DNA from 2 places in the Chelatococcus sp. HY11 genome. Region 2 is predicted to be linked to the other one. Evidence: riboswitches for the same ligand, from Rfam matches in the RefSeq annotation. Region 2 holds a riboswitch; the other holds the start of a gene.
The links. A riboswitch is a leader RNA that binds a small molecule or an ion and turns the genes downstream of it on or off. The one in region 2 is predicted to bind glycine.
Positions count from the first base shown of each region.

Region 1: linked by a shared signal. The riboswitch ahead of gcvT (glycine cleavage system aminomethyltransferase GcvT) and the one ahead of gcvP (aminomethyl-transferring glycine dehydrogenase) in region 2 are both predicted to bind glycine.

Region 1 is NZ_JAHBRX010000001.1:2,108,824-2,118,484, reverse strand. It holds gene KIO74_RS09735 (F0F1 ATP synthase subunit B family protein) at 1-473, shown strand, start outside; gene KIO74_RS09730 (F0F1 ATP synthase subunit B family protein) at 478-957, shown strand; gene gcvH (glycine cleavage system protein GcvH) at 1,189-1,563, opposite strand; gene gcvT (glycine cleavage system aminomethyltransferase GcvT) at 1,591-2,730, opposite strand; glycine riboswitch at 2,932-3,028, opposite strand; gene KIO74_RS09715 (hypothetical protein) at 3,190-3,786, opposite strand; gene KIO74_RS09710 (class I SAM-dependent methyltransferase) at 4,029-6,023, shown strand; gene KIO74_RS09705 (glycosyltransferase) at 6,028-8,277, shown strand; gene KIO74_RS09700 (invasion associated locus B family protein) at 8,354-8,872, opposite strand; gene coxB (cytochrome c oxidase subunit II) at 9,291-9,661, shown strand, end outside.
Region 2 is NZ_JAHBRX010000001.1:1,819,317-1,828,977, forward strand. It holds gene KIO74_RS08460 (cryptochrome/photolyase family protein) at 1-40, shown strand, start outside; gene KIO74_RS08465 (LysR family transcriptional regulator) at 37-918, opposite strand; gene KIO74_RS08470 (CoA-acylating methylmalonate-semialdehyde dehydrogenase) at 1,226-2,722, shown strand; gene gcvP (aminomethyl-transferring glycine dehydrogenase) at 3,048-5,921, opposite strand; glycine riboswitch at 6,155-6,246, opposite strand; gene KIO74_RS08480 (ABC transporter permease) at 6,275-8,071, opposite strand; gene KIO74_RS08485 (Fe(3+) ABC transporter substrate-binding protein) at 8,173-9,204, opposite strand.

The DNA of each region.
Region 1 (9,661 bases), 290 kb from region 2:
AAGCCGAGACGTTTGCGTCCCAGCTGTTCTGGTTGGCGGTGACATTCGCTCTGCTTTACTGGTTCCTCGCGAAAGTGGCTCTGCCGCGCATCGGCGGAACTATTGCGCAGCGGCACGACAAGATTCAGGGCGACCTTCACGAGGCGATCGCCGCCAAGAAGGAAGCCGAAGCGGCTGGCCTCGCCTATGAGGCGGCACTGTCCGATGCGAAGTCCCGTTCGCAGGCGATCGCAGCCGAGACGCACCAGCGTCTGCAGGCCGAGACGGATGCCAGGCGCCGCGAGCTCGACGCCGCCCTGGCCGAGAAGCTTGCTGCGGCCGAGAAGGTGATTTCCGAGACCAAGTCGGCGGCGCTGACCCATGTCGAGGGCATCGCCACGGACGCGGCCGACGCGATCCTTCAGCGCGTGCTAGGGGACAAGCCTCCTCAGGAGCAGGTCTCCGCGGCCGTCAAGACAGCGATGAAGGGATAAGGTCATGGACGCTACTTTCTGGGCTGCCGTCGCGTTCATTCTCTTTCTCGTTCTGGCGATCTATCTGGGCGGCGGTCGTGCGATCGTCGCCGGGCTGGACGCGCGCGCCAAGCGCATTTCCGATGAGCTGGCCGAGGCTACACGCTTCCGTGCGGAAGCCGAGGCTCTTCTTAAGGAATACCAGGCGAAGCGGGCTGCGGCGGAAAAGGAAGCTGCCGATATCGTTGCGAATGCCAAGGTAGAAGCTGAGCGCGTCGCCGCCGAGGCCAGCCAGCGCATGAGCGATTTCGTGGCGCGCCGCACGGCATCCGCTGAGGCGAAGATCGCCCAGGCTGAGGCCCAGGCCACCGCCGAAGTGCGGGCGGCTGCCATCGATGCTGCCCTGAAGGCATCCGAGACGGTCTTGAAGGATGCGGTCCGGGGTGAGAAGGGCGCGTCGATCTTCGCATCGAGCCTTGCGGACCTCCGTTCGAAGCTCAACTGATAGCGCCTGAGCGCCTCGCTCCGGCTTGAACAGAAAGCCCGGCTCCGCCCAACGGAGCTGGGCTTTTTTCATGGGCCGACATCATTTGCAGGTCGGGCGATGCGCGTCACGATGCAGATGGCCAGGTTGGCAATTGCCGCGCTTGGATGCAGCCCTGACAAAAAACCCCGGCGTAAGCCGGGGTTTGTCTGTCATCACAGATGACCTCACTGGCAATGAATTGCCGGGCGATCAGCTGATCGACTTCAGGAAGTCCTCGTAATCGCTCTCGCTCATCAGAGTTTCGAACTCGGTCGGATCGGCGAGCTTCATCTTGAAGAACCATCCCTTGCCGGCAGGATCCTCGTTGATGGTCCCGGGGGCTTCTTCGAGCTCCGAATTGATGGAGACCACCTCACCCGCGAGCGGCGCATAGACTTCGCTCGCCGCCTTCACGCTCTCCACCACCGCGGCATCGTCACCCTTGGCGAAGACCTTGCCGACTTCGGGCAGTTCAATGAAAACCACATCGCCGAGCTGCTCCTGGGCGTAGTCGGTGATGCCGACCGTCGCCGTGTCGCCCTCGAGGCGGACATATTCATGGTCCTTGGAATAACGCGTCGTCATATCTGTCTCCGGAAAGTCTTCTGTTGATCAGCGTTTGTAGCGATGAGCGACAAAGGGAAGAGGAACGATGCTGGCAGGAAGAAGCTTGCCGCGCACGGACAACTGGATATCCGTTCCCACAGCGGCGAAGTCGCGGACAACATAGCCCATGGCGATGGGGCCTTCCGCTGTCGGTCCGAAGCCGCCCGAGGTGACCTCGCCGATGAGTTCGCCCCTGGCGTCCAGGATCTGGGTGCCCTCCCGCGCCGGCGCACGGCCCTGGGGCAGGATGCCGACGCGTTGGCGCAGCGGCCCTTCCGCCAGCTCGCCCGCGATGCGCCGATAGCCGGGGAAGCCGCCATCGCTGCGGCGGCGCTTCTGGATAGACCAGGTCAGCCCGGCCTCGACAGGCGAGGTCTCCTGGTTGATGTCGTGCCCGTAGAGGCAGAGGCCGGCCTCCAGCCGCAACGAATCCCGCGCGCCGAGACCCACGGGCTCAACCTCGGGTTGGCTCATGAGCAGATCCCAGAGCGCCACCGCGTCATTGTTGGCGACCGAGATCTCGTACCCATCCTCGCCGGTATAGCCGGAGCGCGAAACAAACGCTGGTATGCCGCCGATGGTCAGGGATGCGACGGTCATGAAGCCCATCGCCGAGGCGGCTTCATCATAGCGTGTGAGGACGGCGGCCGCCTGAGGCCCCTGGAGAGCCAGCAGCGCGCGGTCGTCGTTGCGCTGGAGCTTCACGCTGTCCGACAGGTTCATATCGAGGTGGACGTAATCGGACTCCTTGCAGCCCGCGTTGACGACGAGCACAAGCTTGCCATCGTCGGCCGGGTCCGGCCCGCGCGAGACCATGAGATCGTCAAGAATACCGCCCTGCTCGTTGAGGAGCTGCGTATAGCGCTGGCGACCAAGCCCCAGCGCCGCGATGTCCGCGGGAACGAGGGCCTCAAGCGCCGCCGCGGTCGTCGCGTGGTCCGGCCCCACGAGAAGCGCCTGGCCCATATGCGAGACATCGAACAACCCAGCCGCCGCCCGGGTATGAAGGTGCTCGTGCAGGATGCCCTTGCCGTATTGGATCGGCATTTCATAGCCGGCAAAGGGCGCCATGCGGGCGCCAAGGGCAACGTGCCGCTCATAGAGCGGAGTACGCAAGGGGATATCGTCGTTCGACTGGCCCGCCATTCCAGATCCTTCCACAACAAAGGGACGCTCATGGTTATAATTGCCCAAAAGGGCATCCGGTCCCAACGGAAACCGGATCCATGCGCACCCCCTCTGTCTGTGGACCTGAGAGATTTCCCGCCTGGACGGCGCCATGCGCCATCAAGCGATTACCCCCGTCGGTGGGGCAGCCCACGAGGGCGGCCCGCTTTCCAGAGTGTCAAATCCCGCGCGGTCCCTTGTGCCTGAGCGTTTCCGGGGTGGTTGCGCCTTCGGCGCCGAACCATAGTTGAGGTCCGGGCTCTTCCGCAGGGATGAACGACAGAGACCGTCATAAGGCCTCGGCCCGATCTGTCAATCGGCGATTGCCGAGAGCGTTTCCGCTTTCGTATCGTGCTTCCCCGAAGCGCGGAGGAACACTGATTCTTTGCAGCTCCGCGATCCGGTGGCGAAAAAGCCCGCCCTGGTTCTGGCGCTGCTTCAGCGGCGACCCACGCGAGCCTGTGCCGGGGCACTGCCAAGGCCAACCATGATGGTAACCTCGCCTTCGCCGGGCGGAACAGCGATACCATCCTCGACGACCGTAAAGGCGGCTTGTGATTCGCCGGGGGCGAAAGCAACGCCTGTCGTGCGCGTGCGATTGGCAAGGACGGTATTGCCGCGCTTGACCGTGAAATGCACTGGGGCGGTGACGCGGCCGACATTGCCGCCAGAGCCGAGGAGCGCGAGCGCTTCGACGCCGACTTTCAGCTGATAGCCGCCATCGCCGGTCATGGTGCATTCACGGGCGACATCGGTGATGGAGATCTGATAGCGCGCGTTCTCGCCGCCGACCCGGATAGCCGATCCGCCCTCGGTGATGTCGACTTTGGGGCAGACGACTTCATACTCTGGCACGGCCGCCTCCGGTGGGACTGTCGCACCACCATAGAGGAGAAAATTGCCGACCGAAGTGCCGCCACCCGATGTCCCGGAAGAGGAGGAGCAGCCCGCCAGGGCAAGGCCGACTGCCAAAGCGATTGCACCGCTCCGAAGGGCCGGCCTGAGAGGATGCCGGTCTCGAGCCATCACAACCATTCACGATCTCCCTGCCAGTTCATCAGCGTTCCTGCATAGGTTGGATGCGAACAAAGAGCCATACGCGAGCGCTGTGGTCAAACCACCCCGTGGCCTGCCGCGCGGCACCCGGCTCTCTCCAGGGTGAGGAACGAATATTGAAAAACATCTTGCCATGTCGCGAGCATGTCGTTCATAGTGTATAAATATTTGATCAAAGAATTATTTTCCTTTTTTTCATAAAAATAATTGTGATAGATGACATGAACATCGCCAATAGAAAATATTGGAAAGAAAAGGCTGGGCGCGATTATCAGCGGCAGCAGGCCTACAGGATAGAGACTGGCAATAGCGCTTATAGGCGACAGGAAGATTGGCTCCTGTCATATCTTGAGCAGGAGCGATGCCGGCGAAATCTCGACAGGCCGCTTCGCGTGCTCGACTTCGGTTGCGGGTTTGGCCGACTCGCGGGCCCCATAAGCACCCTGGAGGGCATTGCCTACCACGGCTATGATTTTTCATCGGCCATGGTCGCAGATCTGCTCGCCACGCCGCCACCGGCGCTGGCGGATGTGATTCGAGACCGCGTTCGCGTGGCGGACACAGTCGAGGCTGCTTTTCCCGGCGAATGCTTTGACATCATTTTTACAATCTCGGTCCTGATCCACAACAGCGAGGACCAGGCACGCGAGCTGATCAGCCAGATGGCGGCGCGGCTGGAACGGGAGGGACGTCTCGTCCTCATCGAGAACCGTCTCGTGGCCGCCACGCTCTTTCAGAACAACTGGCATGCGGGCTGCTGGGTTCATGCCTTCGCGGACTATGCCGCTGCATTGTGGGATGTCTCGGTCACCGAAGGTGTCACCGACCAGCATGGAGTCTATATACTTGCTCCACCTGATGAGGGCAGGCAGGGGCGTCTCACCTATCGCAAAGCCTCCGAGCCGCGCGAAAGACCAGTTGATCTCGACCAACTTCACGTACTGGCGCTTCCCAACACCTTGGATCAGCTCAGAAGCCTGCTGAACGGGCTGCCCGATCCGTCAGGAAGCTTCGATAGCGCGGCCCAGGCCCGCGTTCATGATCTCTCCGAGCGCAATGCCCATCTCGAGCGCCTCATCGGCGAGATGAGGGAGGCGCGCGCCACGCGCCAGCGGCTGGATGCGACGCTGGGCGCTACCCTCGGACGGAAGAGGCCCCGCGAAGCGGATGCGCAGCCGAACCAGCAGGGCGCGCTGGTCACGGATAGTGCGTCACCTTTCAGTCTCTGGAACGCCCGGTCTGACACCCGCTATGCCCATGACATTCCTGGCTTCCACCACGTTCTCCACGTCTTTCACAAGGAGTGGTTCGGCATACGGGCTGCTGCCGGTGCGCTGCCGGGTCGGAAGCTCGCTGTGTCGGCAGACCCGGCGAAAGGGCGCGCTCTCCGGGAGACCGTGCACGCTATCCTCGCGGCCGGGCTACAGCGCATCGTTTTCCACGGATTCTCGGACAACACGACCGCCATCGTGGAAAGCCTCGCGAGTCACGGGCTCGCTGATCGGATGTTCCTCGTGCACCACGGCGGGACAACCCAGTGGATCAATAGCCGCGAGCGTCATTACGCTTTTGGCATTATCGACCTCCTGCGAAAGGGTTGCCTGCGCAAGGCGCATTTCATGCGGCCGGGGTTCGACTTTCCCGTCCGCGGACTGTTCAGGCCAATGCTTTTCAATCTGTCCCCGCGCCATGATGCTCCAGACCATCTGCGCGGTGATCCGCGTCCCGCGACGGTCTTTGCTCCCGGCTGGGCCGGCTGGATCAAGAACGTTTCCACGAACATTCTCGGCGCGGCCTTATCGCCGGCGGTCGATGAGATCTGGGTTTATGCGGAGGATCTCGCTTTGCCACCGCCTCTCGACGCGAAGCTGCGGCATCTGACCTTCTGCGGCCGGGAAGACACATTCCGTCGCATGGCGGCGTCGCAGATGTGTCTGAATGCCTCGCTGATCGATTGTCACCCGGTCGTCAATCTCGAGGCCCAGAGCGTTGGCCGGCCCTGCATCCGCGGGCCGCTCTTCCTCGATGCGCTGGAAAACCATCCCTATGTCGGTCTCACCCAGGTCGATGACGTCTCGGGGGCGACACAGGTCAAAGCCGCCATAGAGCGCGTGCTCGACGTTCCCCCGGCGGAGCGTGAACAACTCACGCGTGACTACCAGGCACAAAGCGACGCCATCGCCATCGACCGTTACCGTGAATTCCTGGAGCTCTGAGGCGATGGGTATCTTGGCATTCGTGACTTTCGAGCTTGCGCCGTTCACCCCGGGGGGGATAGGCCGGGTTTTGCACAACATGCTTCTCAGCATGAGCGACGAGGATCGCAACCGCTCCCTCGTCATCCTGGTTGATGCCGATGGTGCGACGGATGGCTTTGCCGAGCTCTTTCCCGGCGTTGGGCTGGTGCGCGTGGATACGGCGCGGCACGAGCCGGGCAGCCAGGCCCGGACGCTCGGCGCGCATGTGGCGCCTCAGACGGTCTACGGACATAGCCCGCATCACTGGCGGTCGGTCGCTGTGCAACAGGCGCTGGCCGAGGCTGCCACGCGTCACGCGTTCGACTATGTCGAGTTCCCGGACTGGGGTGGACTTGGCTTCGCCACCATCCAGGAGCAACGGTTGCGGCGCTTCCTGGACGATGCCGTCATCGCGGTTCGCCTGCATAACGCCCACAGGGGCCTGCTACAGGCTGAAGCGCGGGCGATCTCCCGCAGCGATCTCAATCTCGCGGATATCGAGCGCAAATGCCTGCGCGATTGCGATGTCGTGGTTGGCCAGCTGCGACCCTTCGCGGATATGACGCGCGAGATCTTTGCGCTTGATGCGGTGGACTGGGAGCGGCGTCTTGTCATTCACACGCCGCCGGTGCTGCTCGACGGGCGTGAGCCGGCGCGCGAGACGATACCGCCCGCTTCCAACCAATCGATCCGCTTCACGTCCAAGGTGCAACCCGTCAAGCGGCCGGACCTCTTCGTGCGGGGCGTCGCAGGCTTCATGCGCCGCGATTCCGGCTACACCGGCTCGGCCGCCTTCAACGCCCACGCCTTCGAGCCGGATTACCGCCGCTATATCGACTCGTTGATCCCATCAGACCTCAGGCCTCGCTTCGATGCCGCCGCAAATCCGGGAGACCGCCAACGTCAGGCAATGATCGCGGCAAGCACGGTCGTCGTGCCAAGCGATATCGAGTCCTTCTGCCTCGCGGCTTACGAGGCGTCGCTTCTCGGCGCGCGCGTGGTGCTGAATGGAGCGAATCCGGCTTTCGGGCCTGATACGCCCTGGATCGACGGCGAGAACTGCGTGAAGTTCGACGGCACGGCCCTGGGCCTCACCAACGCGCTGGAGCGTATTCTCTCGCCGTCCCTCCACCTGCGGCCCTTGCAGCCGCCCACGGACCCCTGGCCCTGGGAGAACCCGTCTCCTGTCACTGCCCGAGACGCCGCGACCCGCGAGCCTCTCGTCTCCGTCGTCATCCCTCACTTCAATCTCGGCGCCTATTTGGCGGAAACCATCCGCAGCGTTCTCGATCTTAGCTACGATAACCTCGAGATCGTCGTTGTCGACGACGCGTCGACCGACGAGCACAGCCGTTTCATGATCGGGCAGCTGCGGCGGAAGGAGGATCCGCGGCTGAAGGTCGTCGCGCTGGAGTGTAATCGCGGTTTGGCCAACGCGCGCAACGTCGGTGTCGCCCACGCGGCGGGAGATTACATCCTGACGCTTGATGCGGACGATCTTCTGCACCCCGGCTTTCTGTCGCTCGCGGTCGATGCTCTGGAGCGGAATCCCGAGCATGACTTCGTCGTCCCCCAGGCGGGATATTTCAGGGAAGCCGATGAAATTCCGCTGCCGGGGGAGCCGTCAAATTTTATCGACTACGCGATCTTCACCGGCGAGGCGGTCATCGCGGGCCTTACCGAAAACCGGTTCTCGACCGCGACAGCCGTCTTCAGGAAGACGCTGCTGCAGCGCTTTCCTTATAGGGAGGAGTTGCGCGCCTATGAGGACTGGGATCTCTATCTCAGGCTTTCTCAGGCGGACGTGCGTTGCCTCGTGACCACCGGCGTCTATTTCTACTATCGCCGCCGGGCTGAATCGATGATCGCGCGATGCGAGGCCGATACCAGAACGCGCCCGATGCTCGTCCATGACATGATGCGCGGTGGTGCCGCCGGCAGCTTGCACGACCGTGGCAGGTTCCTGGCGATTTGCGCCGCGGCAACCGCGGAAAGCGAAGCCCGCCAGTTCAAGGAGCAATATCAAACCGTCCGCCTGCCCGAGAGTCGCTTCATGCGGGGCGCGTTGAAGGCGCATGGCTACTGGACGCGTTTGCCGGCGTCTGTGCGATTGATCGCGGGAGGCAGCGTGTTGCTAGCCTGGCGAGGCGCCCGCGGTGTTGTTCGCATCTGGTACCGTCTCCGCCACGGTTTCCCCAGGCGCTCCTGGCCGCGACTGGCCAGGACCTTGTAGGCGGCTCGTCGTCCAGCCCTTCAAAGACGCGATCGGCGGCGGGAACGGATCTCACCGCTATCCCGGCCGGCCGTCGTCAGGGGAGGCTTTCCAGGCCTTTGTCGAAGCCGGACAGCGATACCGGAATGCCGATGCCTTCTTCGGGCGTCTGGAAGACAATGAAGGTCGCGGCCTTGCCGGTTCGGAGCTGATTGGTGAGATTGTCGTCCATGACGACCTCGGCGACGCACCCCGTCGTCAGGCAGCGGACAAAACCAGCGCGGCCGACGTCGGTCTGGTCGATCTTGAGGCCGAGCCCCGCGGGCAGCAGAACACCGAGCGGCGCGACCACGCGCAATAGCCGGCTTTTGTTATCGGCGGTCTTCAGGATGATGACCAGCAGCGTGACATTCGGGCGGTCTTCGGCGGCCACGCTCTGGACGAGGGCGCATTGCTCGTTCTTGGCGCCGGGTGGCACCTCGCAGCGCATCTGCCATTCGCCATAGCTGCCGCGAACCGCGCCCTGCGCCATCGCCGCATTCATCGTACCAATGCCGAGGAGAGAGCTGAGGAACGCGAAACTGGCCAGAATGAGGCGGGCTTTCCAGCGATGCATGTGGAGCGGTTCCCCCTGGGATGCGCTGAGCTGACCAAAACGCGCCTCCGGAGCGAATCGCCTGTGTCTCCGGAGCCGCAATCATGTGCTGTGTTCCGACCACGCCGCTGGCGCGGTGTCAAGAAACACAACCACTGGGGAATGTGACGCGAGCATGGCGAAGAGGCTTGTGAAGCTTTGAAGCGTTCTACACTAAGGTCTGCAAGCATTGTCGATGTTCGCGCTTTTATGCCGCACGAATGGCCGCGCCGAACGACGTTGCACGGAAGGCGCTCTTGTGATTTCTGAGTTGGGTCAAGTAGGTAGGTGGCGTAGAAGCGTAACGCCTGCTCATGGGGGAAGAGCCGTAAGGGGCCTTGCCCGATGGGACGGCGTGCAACGCTTCGCTGGCCATGGGAGCTTCGGACGACCGATGGGAATGGATAGTTTTCGTTTGCGGTTCCTGGCCGCACTAGCCGCTGCGGCTGCGCTTGTCGTGCAGTCGGGAGCGGCCTTTGCGGGTGTCGGCCAGCCATCTCCGTGGCAGATGGGGCTGCAGGTTCCCGTCACCGAAGTCGCCGATTTCATGCACTGGTTCCACGACGGGTTGCTGTGGATCATCAGCATCATCGTTCTGTTCGTGCTCGGCCTGATCATTTACGTGGGCTACCGCTTCAACGAGAAGCGCAACCCCGTTCCATCGAAGACGACGCACAACGCGCTGCTGGAAGTGGCCTGGACCATTATCCCCGTGCTCATTCTCGTCGTCATCGCGGTGCCGTCCTTCCGGCTGCTGCGCCTCCAGCTGGT
Region 2 (9,661 bases):
CGCCTATGAGCATGTGCGTGCGGAGAGAACCGGAGCCTAAGCGAACAGCCGTCGATTCGCCTTGACCTCGGCCGCGATAAAGTCCGCCACGGCGGCGACCCGGCGGAGTTTCTGGCCCTCGGCATGCATCACGAGCCAGTAGCTGCGGGAGAAGCGGATATCCGGCAGGACCCGCACCAGTTCGGGGTAGCGACGGGCCGCGTAGTCGTGAAGCACCCCGATGCCGACGCCCGCGCGGACGGCTTCCATCTGCCCGGTAACGCTCGCGCATTCGAAACGCCGTGAGGTAGCGGCGGCGAGGTCGGCGGAATAGTCCAGGGCGCGACTGAACATGAGGTCATCGACATAGGTGATCAGCGTATGGGCGGCGAGGTCCCCCTCGGCCGCGAGCGGTGGCGCCTTGTCCAAATAGCTGCGCGCTGCATAGACGCTAAGGCCGTAGTCGGTCAGGCTGCGCGATACGAGGCGGCCCTTCTCGGGGCGCTCGAGCGTAACCGCGATATCCGCCTCGCGCTTCGACAGGGAGAAGGTGCGCGGCAGCGGCACGAGCTGGATGATGAGATCCGGATGGCGCGCGATGAAGGGGCCGAAGCGCTCGGCGAGAAAATAGGTGCCGAAGCCGTCTGGAGCGCCGACGCGCACGGCGCCCGCCAGCGCGAGATCCGCGTTGGCGAGCGCTGCCTGCGCGTCCGCCATCTCATGTTCGACGCGCTCGGCCACGGTGAGGAAATGTTCGCCAGCCGGCGTCAGCACGCAGCCGAGCGTGCTGCGCTCGACGAGTTTCGTCTTCAAGGCCGTCTCGAGAGCCGCCAGCCGGCGGCTGACGGTGGCGTGGTCAAGCCCCAGCCGCCGGGCGGCGCCCAGCATCTGGCCCGACCGCGCCACAGCGAGAAACACCCGTGCGTGGTCCCAATCCAATCACCTGTCTCCTGAAGGTGTCACACATGTCCACCCCCCTCACCCGGCTCACGAGCCGACCTCTCCCCACCCGGGAGGGGTGACCCGCGCCCTACGATGCTCTCCGCTTAATGACTGGCGTCCCTCTCCCCGAGGGAGAGGGGGAGGGGAATCCCACCTTACGCCAAATTCTGCAATTTGAATGCGGAATATTCGCCATTGCTGTGCATGACTAGAGAGAGCAAGCTCCGATGCACGATTGGTGGCAGACTGGCGCGCTAGCGCCGTTCTGCCGGACGGATCTGGACAAATGATCGGGAGGAAACCTATGCGCATGATCGGACATTTCATCGGCGGGAAAAACGTGGCCGGCACGTCGGGGCGGACCGCCGACGTCTACGAGCCGATGACCGGCGAGGTGCAGGCCAAGGTCGCGCTCGCCTCCAAGGCTGAACTCCGGGTCGCTGTCGAGAACGCCAAGGCCGCCCAGCCGGCGTGGGCCGCCACCAATCCGCAGCGCCGCGCCCGGGTGCTGATGAAATTCCTGGAACTTGCGCAGGCCGAATACGACAGCCTGGCGGAACTGCTGGCGCGTGAGCACGGCAAGACCATTCCCGATGCCAAGGGCGACATCCAGCGGGGCCTCGAGGTGGTGGAATTCGCCATCGGCATCCCGCATCTGATGAAGGGCGAATATACGGAGGGCGCCGGCCCCTCCATCGACATCTATTCGATGCGCCAAGCGCTCGGCGTCGTGGCCGGGATCACGCCCTTCAACTTCCCGGCGATGATCCCGATGTGGAAATTCGCCCCGGCCATCGCCTGCGGCAACGCCTTCATCCTGAAGCCGTCAGAGCGTGATCCGGGCGTCCCGATGCGGCTCGCCGAACTGATGATCGAGGCCGGCCTGCCGGCCGGCATCCTCAATGTGGTTAACGGCGACAAGGAGGCGGTCGACGCCATCCTCGACGATCCCGATATCAAGGCCGTCGGATTCGTCGGCTCGTCCTCGATCGCCGAATATATCTACCAGCGCTCGGCCGCGACCGGAAAGCGCGCCCAGTGCTTCGGCGGCGCCAAGAACCATGCCATCATCATGCCGGACGCGGACATGGACCAGACGGTCGATGCACTGATCGGCGCGGGCTATGGCTCGGCCGGCGAGCGCTGTATGGCGATCTCGGTTGCCGTGCCCGTGGGCAAGGCAACCGCCGACCGCCTCATGGACAAGCTGATCCCGCGCGTCGAGGCCCTGAAGATCGGCCCCTCGACCGACCTCTCCGCCGACTACGGCCCGCTCGTCACCCGCGAGGCCCTGGAGCGCGTCAAGAACTACGTCGACATCGGGCTGAAGGAAGGCGCCACGCTCGCGGTCGACGGCCGCGACTTCAAGATGCAGGGCTACGAGAACGGCTTCTACATGGGCGGCTGCCTCTTCGACAACGTCACCGAGGACATGCGCATCTACAAGGAAGAGATCTTCGGCCCGGTGCTCTCGGTGGTGCGGGCTAAGGACTATGCCGAGGCGCTGCGCCTGCCGTCCGAGCACGAATACGGCAACGGTGTCGCCATCTTCACCCGTGACGGCGACGCGGCTCGTGATTTCGCGGCAAAGGTCAATGTCGGCATGGTCGGCATCAACGTGCCGATCCCCGTTCCGATCGCCTATTACACCTTCGGCGGCTGGAAGCGCTCGGGCTTCGGCGATCTCAACCAGCACGGCCCGGATTCGGTCCGCTTCTACACGAAGACAAAGACCGTGACCTCGCGCTGGCCGTCCGGCGTCAAGGAAGGCGCGGAATTCTCCATTCCGACGATGGGGTGAAGGCATCCCCCGCCTCACGGCGGGGGTGACAACGCAAACCACGCTGGTCATCCCGGGGCTGCCAAAGGCCGGACCCGGGATCCATGATCACTGTATTGATCGACAGGCTAGCGCGATGTTCATGGATCCCCTTCCCGACCGGCTTCGCCGGTCGCCGGGGATGAGACGGAAGCGCAGGTGGATCAGCAGGGTGTCATTCCCGGCGGCGCGTAGCGCCGGGAAGGGAATCCATAAGCCCTACGCGCTATCGAGCACAGTGACATAATTCTCCCGGCGCGGCCTTCGACCGCGCCGGCATGGCGCCGTGGCGCCGAACGTCCAACCCCTACTCCGCCGCCTGCTGGTAGTCCTCCATCGGAGGGCACGAGCAGACGAGGTTGCGGTCGCCATAGGCGTTGTCGACGCGGTTGACCGGCGACCAGTACTTGTCCTGACGCTGGGTGCCCATCGGGAACACGCCTTCCGTCCGGCTGTAGGGACGGTTCCAGTTGTCGTCGGCGAGGTCGTGCACCGTATGCGGGGCATTGCGCAGCGGGCTCTCCGCCACCGGCCAGCGGCCCTCCTCCACAGCGCGAATCTCGCCGCGAATGGCGATCATCGCATCGATGAACCGGTCGAGCTCGTATTTCGATTCCGATTCCGTCGGCTCGATCATCAGCGTGCCCGGTACGGGGAAGCTCATGGTCGGCGCGTGGAAGCCGAAGTCGATCAGACGCTTGGCGACGTCGTCGACGGTAACGCCCGATGTCTCCTTAAGCGGGCGCAGGTCGAGGATGCATTCATGCGCGACCCGGCCGTTGTTGCCCGCGTAGAGCACGGGATAATACGCGCCGAGGCGCGAGGCGATGTAATTGGCGTTAAGGATCGCGACCGACGTCGCCAGTTCGAGCCCCTCGCCGCCCATCATCAGCATATAGGTCCAGGAGATCGGCAGGATCGACGCCGAGCCGAAGGGTGCTGCCGAGACCGGTCCGACAACCCCGCCGAGATCGGCGCGCTCGGGATGGCCCGGCAGGAACGGCGCCAGATGCGCCTTCACGCCAATGGGGCCGACGCCGGGGCCGCCGCCGCCATGCGGGATGCAGAAGGTCTTGTGCAGGTTGAGGTGGCTGACATCGGCGCCATACTTACCCGGCTGCGACAGTCCGACCTGCGCGTTGAGATTGGCGCCATCGAGATAGACCTGACCGCCGTTGGCATGCACCACGTCGCAGATATCGCGAATATGCTCCTCGAACACGCCGTGCGTCGAAGGATAAGTGATCATGATCGCGGCAAGGTCGGTGCGATGCGCCTCGGCCTTGGCGGTGAGATCGGCGAGATCCACATTGCCGGAGGCGTCACAGGCGACGACCACGACCTCCATGCCGACCATCTGCGCAGAGGCCGGATTGGTGCCATGGGCGGATGACGGGATGAGGCAGACGCGGCGGTGTCCCTCGCCCCGGCTTTGGTGGTAGGCGCGGATGGCGAGAAGCCCCGCATATTCGCCGTTCGCGCCGGAATTCGGCTGCAGCGAAACCGCGTCATAACCCGTCACCTCGGCGAGCTTGGCCTCGAGGTCGCGGATCATCGCGGCATACCCTTTCGCCTGCTCGGCCGGCACGAAGGGATGGAGCGAGGAAAAGCCCGGCCAGGTGATCGGGATCATCTCCGCCGTGGCGTTCAGCTTCATGGTGCAGGACCCGAGGGGAATCATGGCGCGGTCGAGCGCGAGATCCCTGTCGGAGAGCTTGCGCATGTAGCGCAGAAGCTCCGTCTCGGAGCGATAACGATGGAACACCGGATGCGTCAGATAAGGCGACTGGCGCAGCAGGGCCTGCGGCAGCTTGGCCTCGGAAAGCACGCTGCCGTAGCTCATGGTGCCGCCGAAGGCAGCCCATACGGCCTCGACCGTCGCATCGGTCGTGGTCTCGTCGAGGCTGATGCCGATGCGTCCCTCTTCACCGGGATAGACGCGTAGATTGATCCGGGCCTCGCGGGCGCGGGCGATGATCTCGTCCCGCCGGCTGCCGGCCCGGACGGTGACCGTGTCGAAAAAGGCGCCCTGCTCGACCGCATGCCCGATCTGCGACAGGCCCGCCGCCAGGCGCGCGGCCTTGGCGTGGACGCTCTCAGCGATCGCCTTCAGGCCCTCGGGGCCGTGATAGACGGCATACATGGAGGCGATGACGGCGAGCAGAACCTGCGCCGTGCAGATATTGGACGTCGCCTTCTCACGGCGGATGTGCTGCTCGCGCGTCTGCAGTGCCAGACGATAGGCCGGCGCGCCGCGCGCATCCACGGATACGCCGACAAGGCGGCCGGGCAACGAGCGCTTGTAGGCGTCGCGGGTCGCCATGAAGGCGGCGTGCGGGCCGCCGAAGCCCATCGGCACGCCGAAGCGCTGGCTGGTGCCGATCGCCAGATCAGCGCCAAGGTCACCCGGAGAGGCAAGAAGGGTCAAAGCGAGCAGATCAGCCGCCACCACGGCGATGCCGCCAGCGCCCTTGACCGCTGCGATCGTCTGGCGAAGATCGCGCACATGGCCGTCAGTGCCGGGATACTGGAAGATGGCGCCGAAGACGGCGGCAGGATCAAGATCCTTTTCAGGATCGCCGACGATGACCTTCCAGCCGAGCGGCTCCGCGCGGGTACGGATGACGGCGATGGTCTGCGGATGGCATCCGGCATCGACGAAGAAGGCATTGGCCTTCGATTTCGCAACGCGCTTGGCCATGGCCATGGCTTCGGCGGCGGCCGTGCCCTCATCCAGCAGCGAGGCATTGGCTACGTCGAGGCCCGTCAGATCGGCAATCAGGGTCTGGAAATTGACCAGGGCCTCGAGCCGGCCCTGGCTGATCTCCGGCTGGTAAGGCGTGTAGGCCGTATACCAGGCCGGGTTCTCAAGGATGTTGCGCTGGATCACAGCCGGCAGCAGCGTGCCGTAGTAGCCCTGTCCAATAAGCGAGGTGAAAACCTCGTTCTGCGCCGCAACCCGGCCGAGCTCGGCAAGCGCCTCGCGCTCCGTAAGTCCACGCCCGAAATCGAGCGGCTTTTCCTGCCGGATGGCACGGGGAAGCGTCTCATTGATGAGGCCGCCCAGACTACCTCCGCCGACGGTTTGCAGCATCGAGGCGATATCGGCCGCGGACGGACCGATATGGCGGCGGGCGAAGCCGGAGCCTGTCCGGCTGAGGAGAAATTCGGGATCGGTCATCAATAACACCTCGGGCGCAGGGTCAGGCGGCTCAGAATGGCGGACCCGGAAGGACCTCGCGCCTCAGGAAGCAAATCATGGACCGGAGATCACCGGGATCTCGCCGGACCATGGCTTACCGCCTTCGGCCTCGCGGCCTCCGTGGTGCCCCATCTGTTTCTTTGCCTGAGAGCGTTATCCCGTCGGCGGATGCACGAAGCGCTGGGCTCCGGGCCTCTCTTTCCAGATGTAGTCGCGCGGCAGCGGTCCTTTTGCCTGAGAGATTCCGGGGCGGTTGCTCCTTCGGCGCTCGACCCAAAGGCCGAGTCTCTCCCGCTGCTGCCGGCTGCAAGCTACTCAAAACAGCCAGGAAGTCAAAAGCCAGGTTGGCGCCCGGCGGACAAGTCCCCATCAATATCGTCGGCACGACCCGATGTCGCACGGCGCGACCGCACAAAGCCATGACGGCTGAGCCGTGCCAGCCACACCACCGGAAGGAAGCCGACAAGGACAATGAGAAGGGCCGCAATCGCCCCATCCTCATAGGTACCGCGTGAGGCCTCCGCGTAGAGCTGGGTTGCGAGCGTCTCAAAGTCAAGCGGCCGCAGCAACAGGGTGGCTGGCAGCTCCTTCATGCAATCGACGAAAATGAGAATGGCGGCGGAGGCGATCGCCGGCCACAGAAGCGGCAGATGAATGCGCCTGATCAGCCCGCCGGAATGGGCGCCAAGCGTTCGCGCCGCATCATCGAGGGTGAGCGGCACTTTCGCGAGCCCCGCCTCCAGTCCACCCACAGCGAGAGCGAGAAAGCGCGCGGCATAGGCATAGATCAGGGCAACGACCGTTCCCGAAAGGATCAGTCCCGTCGAAATGCCGAAGCTCGCGCGCAAAGCCGCGTCGATCGTGTTGTCGATGGTGGCGAGGGGCACCATCAGGCCGATGGCGAGGACGGTACCGGGCACCGCGTAGCCTAGGCTTGCGACCCGCGCCGCCAGCCCGGCGCGCCGCACGTCACTCGGGCTGCGGTGGGCGGCGAGCCGCAGCGCGACAATCACACAGGCGCCGAGCGCGAGTGTCACGGCGGTCGCGACGAGCGCGAGGGAGGCGGTATTGCGGATCGCATCCACGAGGCTGTGCGAGAAGCCAGCGAAACGCAGGCGCTTGTAGGCCTCGTTGCACAGGTGCAGCACGGGAACGACGAAGCCGACGAGGACCGGCAGCGCGGCGATGGACATCGCGGCCATGGCGGCCCACCCCGTGAGCTGCTTTGGCTTGAGCCTCCCGGGCTCGGCATCGGCGTAGTCGGCGTGCCGGCGAACGATGCGCTCGATCACGACGAGGGTGATGACGACGGCGAGCATGAACAATGCGATCTGCGCCGCGCCGGCGAGGCTCGAGCGGTTGATCCAGGTCGCGTAGATTGACACCGTCAGCGTTCTGACGCCGAGAAATTCCGACGCACCGATATCGTTCAGGGTTTCAAGGAGAGCAAGCGTGGCTCCCGCCACGATCGCCGGACGGGCCAGGGGGACCGCGATGGACAGGAAGGTTCGGAAACGTCCCGCACCGAGGGAATGCGAAGCCTCGACCACCCCGCCGGCCTGCACGAGGAAGGTCGCCCGTACCGAGGCATAGACATAGGGGTAGAGAACGAAGCTGAGGAGAATGATGCATCCGCCCATCGAGCGAACGTCGGGAAAGCTCAGATCGCGCGGGTTGGTGATCCCAAGCACCGTGCGCAGGACGCTCTGCACGGGGCCGATGGGGTGCAGCACGTCGAGATAGACATAGGCGACAATATAGGTCGGCATCGCGAGCGGCAGCAGCAGTGCCCATTCCAGCAAGCGGCGGCCGGGAAAATCATACGCGACGACGAGCCACGCGAGGCACGTTCCCATGACGATGACGAGGATACCGACCCCCGTCACCAGCATGGCCGTCTGGCGAATGGCCTCAGGCAAGACATAAGCAACAAGATGTGGCCAGACGCTCTCCGCCGCGCCGCCGGCAACCGCCACGATGGCAAGGATCGGGGCCAGCGCGACAAGAGCGACAGCCATCCCCGCGAAAAGCCAGCCGCGCCCGTGCGGCCCGCGCGTGCCGGCACGCGCCGCTGCCCGGCCGTATGTCACGCCGGTCCGATTGGTAGGTGCGGAAGACCCGATAAACATTCAGAGGGCTCTGATACAGCACGAAGCCGCAGCCCTTGCGCAGGGCCGCGGCTTGAACATGGCGCGGCTCCCTCCCCGCAACAGGGAGGGGCGCGTCACGATCAGTTATCGAAGCCGACCTTGTCGGCGAGTTCGCTGGCGGCCTTGCGGTTCTTGCCGATGGCGGTGAGCTCGGCCGGATCGATCTTGAGCTCGCCGAAACTGGCGATGATCGGATCCGCCTTCACACCGGCCTTGACCGGGTACTCGAAGTTCGCCTTGGCATAGAGCTCCTGCGCGTCATCCGACGCCAGGAATTCGATGAGCTTCACGGCGTTGGCCGCATGCGGGGCGTTCTTGGCGACAGCCGCGCCGGACACGTTCACATGCGTGCCGCCCTTCTCGAAGGTCGGCAGGATGACGTTGATGGCTTCGCCCCACTTGACCTGGTCCGGCCCGCCGGCGCCCGAGCGCATCAGGCCGACATAATAAGAATTGGCGAGGCCCACATCACAGATGCCGCCGAGAATATCGCGTGCGACATCACGATCGCCGCCGCCGGCCTTGCGCGCGAGATTGGCCTTCACACCTTTCAACCATTCCTCAGTCTTCGCCGCGCCGTCCTTGGCGATCATGTTGGCGATGAGAGCCGTGTTATAGGGATGCTGACCGGCGCGGATGCAAACCTTGCCCTTCCACTTGGGATCGGCCAGGTCCTCATAGGTGAACGACTTGAGATCCGTGCGATCCTTGGAGGCATAAAGCACGCGCGCGCGCGTCGACAGCGCGAACCAGCGGCCATCCGCGTCACGCAGATTGGCGGGGATCGCCGCATTCAGCGCGTCAGACTTCACGGGCTGCACGACGCCCTTGTCGACGAGATCGATGAGATTGCCGAAATCGACCGTCATCAGGACGTCGGCCGGTGAGTTCGCGCCTTCAGTCGCCACGCGCTCAGCAAGGCCGTCCTTGACGAACAGCGTCTTGACCTGGATCCCGCTCTTCTCAGTGAAGGCGTCGAGCAGCGGCTTGATCAGGCCGGGCTCACGGGTCGTGTAGAGCGTTACTTCTTCCGCAGCCGAAGCCGCCGTGGAGAAGCCTGCGGAAAGACCTGCAATGCCGGCGAGGCAAGCAATCCTGGCGATCCGATTGATGGACATGAACTCCTCCTGACTCTTTCCATTCCGCCGTTGATCCATGACTGCCGCCGCCAATTGCGCGACGACAGCCTCTTCTCACTTCACACTGACGCCGGTTGGGAATACGGCACCGAATCCCGGCCCCGCACCCGCAACGTCATCGCGCGCAAATCGGAAATGGTCATATTTCAAACGAGAAAGCAACGCGCCCATCGCAATAAAAAAAACTATACCCCAGTTTAGATAAATTCTAAATTTACTCCGCGCATGCAAAATAATTATTCACCGATGTAATAAACAAAATATCTCGGACAACACCGATATAAATACTTTATAATACGTTCAAGACAAAGATACTCCCGTTCGGCTACACGAGACCTCATGAGCAGGCCGCCCCCAACCTCGCGATCACAAATTCGTGTACGTACCTCTACCGGGTCGCTGTAATTGCCCAAAACTGCAGGTCTATCGT